DNA from 3 places in the Arthrobacter arnarulunnguaqae genome. Region 2 is predicted to be linked to each of the others. Evidence: riboswitches for the same ligand, from Rfam matches in the RefSeq annotation. Region 2 holds a riboswitch; each other region holds the start of a gene.
What was found. Region 2 has a riboswitch for S-adenosylmethionine ahead of ACHAAJ_RS00295 (bifunctional o-acetylhomoserine/o-acetylserine sulfhydrylase). Riboswitches for the same ligand answer to the same signal wherever they lie in the genome.

Region 1: linked by a shared signal. The riboswitch ahead of ACHAAJ_RS05670 (hypothetical protein) and the one ahead of ACHAAJ_RS00295 (bifunctional o-acetylhomoserine/o-acetylserine sulfhydrylase) in region 2 are both predicted to bind S-adenosylmethionine.
Region 3: linked by a shared signal. The riboswitch ahead of ACHAAJ_RS08955 (ABC transporter substrate-binding protein) and the one ahead of ACHAAJ_RS00295 (bifunctional o-acetylhomoserine/o-acetylserine sulfhydrylase) in region 2 are both predicted to bind S-adenosylmethionine.

Annotation. Positions count from the first base shown of each region.
Region 1 covers NZ_JBIMER010000004.1:65,608-68,874, forward strand. The annotation lists gene ACHAAJ_RS05660 (DNA-3-methyladenine glycosylase family protein) at 1-417, shown strand, start outside; gene ACHAAJ_RS05665 (siderophore-interacting protein) at 444-1,280, opposite strand; SAM riboswitch class IV at 1,394-1,511, shown strand; gene ACHAAJ_RS05670 (hypothetical protein) at 1,521-2,018, shown strand; gene ACHAAJ_RS05675 (acyl-CoA thioesterase) at 2,015-2,479, opposite strand; gene ACHAAJ_RS05680 (App1 family protein phosphatidate phosphatase) at 2,476-3,267, opposite strand, start outside.
Region 2 covers NZ_JBIMER010000001.1:75,467-78,733, reverse strand. The annotation lists gene ACHAAJ_RS00295 (bifunctional o-acetylhomoserine/o-acetylserine sulfhydrylase) at 48-1,391, opposite strand; SAM riboswitch class IV at 1,466-1,583, opposite strand; gene ACHAAJ_RS00290 (VOC family protein) at 1,719-2,360, shown strand; gene ACHAAJ_RS00285 (CPBP family intramembrane glutamic endopeptidase) at 2,458-3,264, opposite strand.
Region 3 covers NZ_JBIMER010000007.1:137,005-140,271, reverse strand. The annotation lists gene ACHAAJ_RS08955 (ABC transporter substrate-binding protein) at 1-1,550, opposite strand, end outside; SAM riboswitch class I at 1,644-1,733, opposite strand; gene ACHAAJ_RS08950 (acyl-CoA dehydrogenase family protein) at 2,117-3,267, opposite strand, start outside.

The DNA of each region.
Region 1 (3,267 bases), on a different contig from region 2:
GCAGGGCTCCGGACCTTTCCCGCGGCAGAGGCGGTTGCCGAGGCGGCACACGAGCGTCTGCGCGCCGCCGTCGGCATCGCGAACGCCCGGGCACGCACGCTGCGGGCGCTGGCGGGCGCGTTCCTCCGCGCAGGCCATGCGGAGGGTGAGGTGATAAGAAAAGTGCCGGGAAGTCCGTGGTTTCCGCTCTCCCGCGCGGAATTGCTCGCACTGCCCGGCATCGGAGAGTGGACGGCCGACTACCTGGCCGTCCGCGCCTCCGGGGACCGCGACGCCTTCGCACCCGGGGACCTGGTGCTGCGCCGCGCCCTGGGCGGCATCTCGACCACGGAAGCCGCCGAGCGCGCGCGGAACTGGAGCCCGTACCGCGCCCACGCGCTGATGCACCTGTGGACGTCCACCGCCTACTTGAGGTAGCCGGCGGCTACCCGTCGGTGTGGCGGCTACTCGGGGAAGATCTGCCCGATGGGTTCGCGCTTCTCCGCCTGGAACGTATCCTCGGCCCGTCCATACGCCCAGTAGGCGGACAGCGAGAGCTGCTTGCGGTCCACCCCACGGTCGTCGGACAGGTAGCGCCGCAGCGCCTTGACCATCTCGCGCTCTCCATGGGCGAAGACCTGCACGCGGCCCTCGGGCCACTCCCCCGCCATGACGGCAGAAGCCAGCATCGCGCTCTCGGGGGTGACCGGTCCTCCGCGGTGCAACCAGCGCACGTCGATCCCGGCGGGCACGTCCAACGCGATCTCGTCCTCCGGTCCGGCGACCTCGAGGTAGGCGAAGCCCTTCGCGTCGGGATCCATGGTCTCCAGCGTCGCCGCGATCGCCGGCAGCGCGGATTCGTCCCCCGCGAAGAGGAACCAGTCGGCCTCGACATCGGGCAGATGCATCCCGCCGGGTCCGGAGAAACAGATCTTGTCCCCCGGCTGCGCGGACGCCGCCCACGGACCTGCGATGCCGTCGTCGCCGTGCACCACGAAGTCGATCTGCAGGGTGCCGGCCGCCTCGTCGACACTGCGAACGGTATAGGTGCGGCGCACGGGCATCTTGTTCGCCGGAAGCGCGGCGCGCAGGGCATCCATGTCGTACGGGGGCTCGAGTCCCAGCGCCGGATCGACGAACAATAGCTTCACGTACTTGTCGGTGGCGTCCTTGTTGCGGAACTCGGCGAAGCCGGGCCCGCCGAACGTCAGCCGAACCATGTGCTCTCCCAGCGTCTCGCTCGCCACGACCTCCAAGACAATCAGCGGCCGGGCCGGACGTGCTGTTGGGGGAACGCTCACTCGATATCACTCCTCTGGGCGCCGGGTCCTTCGGCGCTTCGGTTTTCCCCAGCCAATCCCACAAAATGACGCAACGCAAACCGTGCGCACTGCCTGCGCTAGGATTAAGCCAGCTTCACGAGATGCGGCCAGCTTTGGGCTCCGACCCGGCCGCACACCAACCCCATGCTTAACGGGTGGTTCGGATGACGAAGCGGCCGGCGGCCCACTCGACGTCGGCAAGAGCAACGGAAGGGTCCCATGGGCTTCCACACCACCGCCTCGGGCGCCGATTCCCTCTGTTCCTCGTTCGACCCCGGACACCGCATCCACGTGGCGGCACTGCGCCGCGCGCTGGCGCTCCCCGCCGACTGGGTGACCGTTTCAGTCGAAGTCGGCGTGCCGGAACAACGGGTCGTCATCCACGCAGCCGACGGCGAAGCCGTCACCACACACACCCACGACGCGTTCCAGGTGGCCGCCCGAATGCGCGGGCTGCCCGCGGCCGCCCGCGAAGCACACGCGCCGCCGCCGCGGGATGAGGCCTCCCGCCTCCGGCCGTTGCACGGACCCGTGCCAGCGCGCTGGCGGTTCGTCTGGAACGAATCGGCCGGAATCCTCGGTCTGCCCGCGGACCGGCTGCGCCACGCCGGACGAGCCTACGTGAGCCTGTCCGCGAACCCGGTGCAGCCGTGTGCACTGGCCCACGAGGAATGCCTCGGGCGGGACTTCGCGGAACTGGCGGCCCGGCTGTCCTAACGGAAGACCGGCTCGCCCAGGAACTCCGCGAGGGCCTCCCGGCGCTCGGCGGGGATCCGCATCAGACGGGATTCCCCGGTCGAGAAGAAGGCCAGGGTCGTGGTGGCGCGGACGCACACCCCGCCGTCGACCGGGTCGTGGATCTCGTAGGCGATGTCGAAGCTGGCCGGCTTGACCGCCGAGATCCACACGTCGACCTCGGCCGGAACGTTGCGGTAGTCCAGCGGTGCGGCATACCGCACGCGGTGTTCCACCACGAGCGTCTGGGTGCCGGCGGGCACGGCGGAAAACAGGGCCACCATCGGCTCGTTGCCCACCTTGCCCGTCCCGCCCGGGACGCCGAAGGCGGCGATGCGCGCTTCTTCCAGCATGCGGAGGAGGTTCACGTTGTTGATGTGCCCGTAGGCGTCCATGTCCGCCCAACGCATGGGCACCCGGACGCGGAGCCTGCGTCCGCTCACACCTTTTCCCCGCGGGCCTGCTTCTGCTCCACCGCGCGGAGTTGCTCGTCCTCCTGCACTCGCTGGTCCTCGGCGGAAACGATCCCGAGCTTCTCGAGTTCGGCGATGATCACGGCTCCGTCGGGAGCGTAGATCCAGGGCACGCCCGGCGTCGCGTCCACGGTGCCCATCGAGCGGCCGCCGGCCAAAACGGCCTCCGACGGCGTGAGCTGGCGGATCACGATCGCCCGGACGTTCTGCGGGTAGCGCTTGGCGAACTCCGCGTAGATCTCCGGGTCGTGCTGCCCGTCGTCGCCGACCAGCAGCCACCTCATCTGCGGGAACTCGTCCGCGAGTCGGCGCAGCTGGTCCACCTTGTGCTTCATGCCCGAGCGGAACCAGCGGCCCTCCGTCGGCCCCCAGTCGGTCAGCAGCAGGGCCCCCTCCGGGTAGAGGTTTCGGGTGAGGAACCGCGTGAGGGTCGGCGCCACGTTCCAGGCTCCGGTGGAGAGGTAGAGGACCGGGGATCCCGGACGCCCCCGCATCAGCCGCTCCATCATCACGGCCATCCCCGGGGTCGCCACGCGCGCGTGTTCGTTGAGCACGAAAGAGTTCCACGCCGCCAGCAGCGGACGGGGCAGGGCGGTGACCACCACGGTGTCGTCGACGTCGGACACCATGCCGAAGTCCACGGCGGAATCGACGACGAAGACCCGGGCGGGTGCGTCCTCCGAGCCCTCGCAGGAGAAGTGGACCGTGTGCCAGCCCGGCTCCAGGCCCACCTCGATCAGCGCGTCCAACACGCCTCC
Region 2 (3,267 bases):
GACGGCGTTCGGAGCGGCGCGCTCCGACGTCGCGTTGAAGTCGAGGGTCACCGGGCCGCCTGCAGGTCCGAGGGCGCGGCCCGGCGGACGGCGTCGAACCCGGCCAACAGGTCGGCGATGATGTCATCGACGTGCTCCAAGCCGACCGACAACCGCACCAGCCCGGGAGTGACCCCGGCGGCGGCCCGCTCGGCCTCGCCCAACTGCGCGTGGGTCGTCGACGCCGGGTGGATGACCAGCGAACGGACGTCGCCGATGTTGGCCACGTTGGAGTGCAGTTCCAGCCCGTCGACGAAGGCCTGTCCCGCTTCCGCGCCGCCCTCCAGGTCGAACGCGACGATCGCGCCGGTGCCGCGCGGTCCGTACTTGCGCCCCCGTTCGAACCACGGGCTCGACGGCAGGCCGGCGAAGGCCACGGAGCGGACGGACTCCCGCGCCTGAAGCCATTCGGCGACCTTCTGCGCGTTGGAGACGTGGCGCTCCATACGCAGGCTCAGCGTTTCCAGGCCCTGGGCGATCAGGAACGCGTTCAGCGGGGCCGCCGCGGAACCGAGGTCCCGCAGCAGTTGGACGCGGGCCTTCAGGATGTAGGCCAGGTTGGCTCCGAGGGCGCCGCCGACGCCGAGGTCGCGGGCGAACACCAACCCGTTGTAGGACTCGTCCGGCGTGTTGAACGTCGGGAACCGCTCGGGGTCCCGCGCGAAGTCGAAGTTGCCGGAGTCCACGATCACACCGGCGATCGCGGTTCCGTGCCCGCCGAGGTACTTGGTGGCCGAGTGCACAACGATGTCCGCGCCCCATTCGATGGGGCGGATCAGGTACGGAGTCGCCAGCGTGTTGTCCACGATGAGCGGGACGCCGGCCTCGTGGGCCGCGGCGGCGAGGCCCTCGATGTCCAGCACGTCCTGACGGGGATTCGAAACCACCTCGCCGAAGAAGGCCTTGGTGTTCGGCCGGACCGCCGCGCGCCAGTGTTCGAGGTTGTCGGGATCCTCGACGAACGTCGTCTCGATGCCCAATCGACGCAGCGTGTGCTTGAACAGGTTCTGCGTCCCGCCGTAGAGGCTCGGGCTGGCCACGATGTGGTCGCCCGACTCGGCGACGTTCAGGATCGCGAAGGTCGTGGCGGCCTGGCCGGAGGCCAGGAGGAGAGCGCCGACGCCGCCCTCGAGGTCGGCGATGCGGTTTTCCACGGCCTCGGCCGTGGGATTGCCGATGCGCGTGTAGATGGGCGCGAGTTCCTGTAGCGCGAACCGCGCCGCCGCGCTCTCCGCGCTCGGGAAGACGAACGACGTCGTCTGGTAGATCGGCAGGGCGCGCGCCCCGGTTGCCGCGTCGGGTGTTTGTCCCGCGTGGATCTGGCGCGTCTCAAAGGACCAGTTGGTGGACATTGTGGTGCTCCTCTTTCGTCTGAGGGGCCGCACCAAACGGAGTTGCCACACGGAGTGTGACGCCGCCCGGAACCGACCCGCGCTTGCCCCGCGCCACGCTTGGCGCCGAGCCCGGTCCTCACCCGGGGCACCCCACCGCGAGTGGAGGGTTGCCGGCCAGCAAACCGGGGTTTCGCGCTGGCACTCATGACCTGTAGAACAGTTTCGCGGATGCCGCCGCGCCCCGCAAGCGACGCCCGGCGAATATGACGGGGTTTGACACAGCCTTCGGCTCAAGTAAGGACAACCTAAGTCGAGACGCACCTCACAAAGTGCCATCATGGGCACATGAGGTTGGACCACGTTTCATACGCTTGCGGACAGGATGGGTTGGCGGCCACCGCCGACCGCATCAAAGACACTCTGGGGATCGAGTCCGTCAAGGGCGGCGTGCATCCCCGGTTCGGCACACGGAATGTCATTTTCCCGTTGCTGAACAACCAATACCTGGAGGTCGTCGAGGTGCTCGCGCACCCGGCCTCTGACAAGGCTCCGTTCGGCCAGGCCGTGCGTGCGCGGTCGGAAATGGGCGGAGGATGGATGGGCTGGTGCGTCGCCGTCGACGACCTGGCCCCCTTCGAGGAGCGGCTCGGCCGGTCCTCGGTTCCCGGGAACCGGAAGTTCCCGGACGGCCAGGAACTGACGTGGCAGCAGATCGGCATCAAGGGGCTCATCGCGGACCCGCAGGTGCCCTACATGTTGCGCTGGGACGACGGAACCGAGAACCTGCACCCGTCTCGCGCGCTGGAGCCGGTGGGGCGGATCTCCCGGATCAGCATCGCCGGCTCCAGGGAGCGGGTGCGCGAATGGCTGGGAACGCCGGAGCAGAGCCCCCTGGAGGGAGTGGACGTCGAGTGGCAGGCGCCCAACGGGACGCCGGGCATCATGTCCGTGACCTTCGAGACCCCCAAGGGATCGATCACGCTGTAGCGGGACGGGACCTTGCGGACAGGACCGCGGGACACGAAGTGCGGGCCGGACATCCGCTGTCCGGCCCGCGCCGCTTAACCGAGGTGAACTGCTTGAGCTAGGTGCCCAGCCCGATCGCCGGTCCGATCAGCGCGTAGCCGACGAACCCGGCCGTATCGAGCAACGCGTGGGCGATGACCAGGGGCATTACCCGGCGGTACTTGAGGTACAACCACCCGAAGACCAGCCCCATCAGGAAGTTCCCCACGAACGGGCCGAAACCCTGGTAGAGGTGGTAGCTTCCGCGCAGGATCGCGCTGGCGACCACCACGGCCCACGGGCCCCACGCCAGACGGCGCAACCTGTCGAAGAGGTAGCCGACGGCCACCGTTTCCTCGAGGAGGCCGTGGCGCACCGCGGACAGCACCAGGACCGGTATGGTCCACCAGTAGGGTTCCAGGGCGGACGGCACGATGGCCGTGGTCGCCCCCAAAGCCCGGCCCGCGGCGTAGACGCCCAGCGTTCCCGCGCCGATCACGGCGAACAGCCCGAAACCCCACCCCAGATCGCGCCAAGGCCTCCGGAAGTCCAGACCCATGGCCCGGAACCCATTGGTTCCCGCTTGGGCAAATAGGAAGAAAACCAGCGCCACGGGGACCAGGGCGAACACGATGTCCAACATTTGGTAAGTCAGGTCGAAGAGGGGACGCTCGCTCAGCGGGTTGTTCATGCTGGTCGTCTGCCCGCCCAGCGGGGCCCGGCTCAACTTGTCCAGGAGGCTGACCGCGGCGTAGACCGCGGACTGTCCGAGGGACAATCCGAGGACCAGTGCGATCTCGAACGCGATCCAGCGGCGGGACGCCGGCGGCCGCGCGCCGGCTTGGCGGCCGGCCGCGGAGGCGGCAAGGGATCCGGTGCTGTCCATGCC
Region 3 (3,267 bases), on a different contig from region 2:
ACCAGCGAAAGTGCCTGGTCGACAACCAGTTGGCGCTGTTCCTCGGCCACGAGTTCCAGATGTTCCTCGTCGCTGGCCGCGGCGCGTTCCTCGGCGAAGAGTGAGTTGAGGTCCTTGTCCGCGTTGAGCGTCTGGGTGTTGGTCTCCGGTCCGAAGACCGGGCCGAGTCCCCCGTAGGCGAACTGCCGGGTGCCGAAGAACTCGATGTTGGGATCGATCATGGCCGTGGCGAGGAACGTGTTGTCCGCTGCTCGGTTGACCAGCTTCACGCCGATCTGGCGCCACTGCTGCTCGATCAGTTCGAAGGCGGGTTTGATCACCACGGAGTTGTTGGAGGAGGTGACGGTGACCTGCAGCTTCTCGCCGTCCTTTTCGCGGATGCCGTCTGTTCCGACCTTCCAACCCGCCTCGTCGAGCAGCTGCTTGGACTTCTCGGGCTCGTAGGCGAGTTCCGCGGAAAGGTCGACGTATCCGGGTGCCGCGCGGTTGAGCACCGACCCGGCGATCTCGTAGCTATCCGAAAGCACGGTGTCCTTAATGGTCTGGCGGTCAATGCCGACCTGCAGTGCCTGACGCACCTTGACATCGGCGAGCTTGCCGCTGCCGATGCGCACGGCGGCCATGTTCGCCGTTAGGTCCACGCCCTTCGCGGGAAGCACCTGCGCTCCTCCGGCTGCCAGCGCCGCCTCATCGGCAGGCTGCAGGCCGCGGACGAGGTCCACCTGGCCGGACTGCACGGCGCCGGCACGGTGGGCAACCTCCGGCAGGTACTTCACGGCGAGCTTGTCCAGATAGGCCGCACCCTGGTTCTCGGCCGTCTCGGGGGCCCACGCGTAGTCGGCTCGCTTGGCGAACACGACCTCCTCGTCCGTCTTCTCGGACTCGAACACAAACGGGCCCGAGCCGACGATCTTCGAGATTGCGGACTGGCCCGCGTTGTCCAGCTTCAAAGTTTCCGGGGAAACCAGTCCGGCGGTCACCGAAGAGGTCGCCCGGAGGAAGTTGGCGTCCGGGCTCTTCAGCGTGACCTTCACCTGGTTGTCGGCAAGAACCTCGGCGGACTTGTAGGACGCGAAGTCGACGTTCGGCTGCACCTGGGCGGCCTCGACCCCCAGACCCAGGGCGTCGAGGTTGGCCTTCACGGCCTGCGCGTCCAGCGGCGTCCCGTCGGAGAACGTCACGCCATCGCGGATGGTGAATGTGAACTCGGTCTTGTCCGCGTTGGCCTCGAACTTGCTCGCAATCCATCCGACCAGCTCGCCGTTCTCAGCGTCGAAGTAGGTGAGGCGGTCGAGCACGCTGTTGAGGACGTTCGCCTTCTCGTAGAAGCGCGCGGCCTGGGTCTGCCAATTGTTGATCGGAGTGACCTCGGCATAGGTGAACGTTCCGCCCTGCACCGGCTCGCCGGCGGCGGCCGACGGCTGGTTGCCGGACGCGCCCGATCCGCAGGCCGCCAATGCCAGGGAGGCGGCTCCCAACAGTGCGACGAGTGCGGAGGCGCGGCGAACGGTGCCGCGGCCGGGACGGGAAATACGGGGTGTGGGTTCCATAGTGGATCCTCTCGGTTGTTACCGAGGAACGCTCTGTCCGCGGCTGTGTGGACGTCGGCGGACCGACGTTTGAGAACCTGCGGAGTCTGGCAATCTCCATCGGTCCTGGCATGAGCACCGGCCCCGAGGGGGTGGTTGCTGCGGCGTCAATGAGCCAGGTCTCTCAGCCGCTCTGGATGGTTGTCGTGTGACTGCGGAACCGCCGCGGTCATGTTTAAAGTGTCTTGCAGGATCTTCGATGTGACCAAGGATTACGGCGATATGGCGAAACAAACGGACACGAACCGGCTTGGTGACGTCTCATTCGTTCAATGTTGCTCCAGATGACGCCGGGTTACGTGAGAGTGCGGCGCCGAGTAGCCGGACCGCGTTTTTGCGAGGAGTCGGACCGCGACTAGGCGAGGCCAGCGGTCCTCGTACTCGCGATGGGAGGTGGGAGGTGCTCCAGACCGGGTGAAAATATCGAGACCTCACGGAATTTCGGCAGGTCTCGGCAATATTGGGCGGTCTCGGCTGCAGGAGGGCGGGAGCGGTCGCGGGCGCGGCACCACCAACCGACCAACCGCTCAACGCGCGAAACCCACCTGGGCCACGTCTCCCACGGCGTCGAACTTCCGCGGGGCGGTTCCATTGACCTCGTAGTCCCCGACGATCCGCGCCTTGTAGATGGTCGGGTTGTGGGTCGCGACCGTGCGCGCGTTCCGCCAGTGGCGGTCCAGGTTGCACACGCGCGCCGTGGACGAGGCGCCGAGACCGTCGAAGAGCTTGGACGCCGCGGAGAGCACCAGCGGCTGGACCACGGTCTGCGCGCGGTTGGCGGCCAGCTCGCACACGGCCCACCGCTCGGCCTCCGTCAGCCCCGACTCGCCATCCACGGACTCGACCTCCGCGACGGCGGCCAGCACCACGGCGTCGACCGCGAACGCCGTGGAGGACATCTCCCCGATGAGCTGCAACACCTGCGGCTCCTCACGGACGGGAACGCCCGTACCGGTGCTGAATGTCCGGGTCCGTGCCTGGACGGCTGCGCGGGCGTCGGCCAGCGCGGCCCTCGAGATCCCGGCCAGCACGGCTAGCAGAACCAGTTGGAAGACGGCCGATTCCACGTGCGCCTCGAGCTCGGCCGGCCGAAGCAGGGTGTCGACCGGAACGTCGTCGAAGGTCGTAGATCCCGTGCCGGTCAACTGCTGGCCGAAGCCGTCCCAATCGTCGAAGATCCGCACGCCGGAGTGCTGCGTCGATACGACGGCGATGTGGCGCCCGGCGACGCCCGGCACCGTCGCCGCGACTGCCGCCCAATCGGCGAAGATGGTGCCGGTGCAGTAGTACTTTTTGCCCGTCAGCCGCAACAGGCCGTCGTGTTCCAGGAGCCGGGTGTTGAGCGTTCCGAGTTCATTGCCTCCGCGCTCGGTGTACGCGTTGCCGACCAGCTGTCCCCCGACGAAGCGGGCAAACCAGCGGTTGCGGACCTCCGCGTCGTCCAGCGTCAGGACGGATTCGACGAACCCGACGTGCGAACGGAGCAGGTGGGACACCTGCGAGTCCGCCTCGGCCAACTCGATGAGCAGCCGGAAGGTGTCCGCCAGCGATGCCCCGTAGCCGCCGTCCGCCTCCGGCACGCGCAGGGCGCCGAACCGCAGCTGGTTGAGCCATCCGACCTGCTCGTAGGGCAGCACCCGCTCGGCGTCGCGCACCGCGGCGCCATCGGCGATGCGCT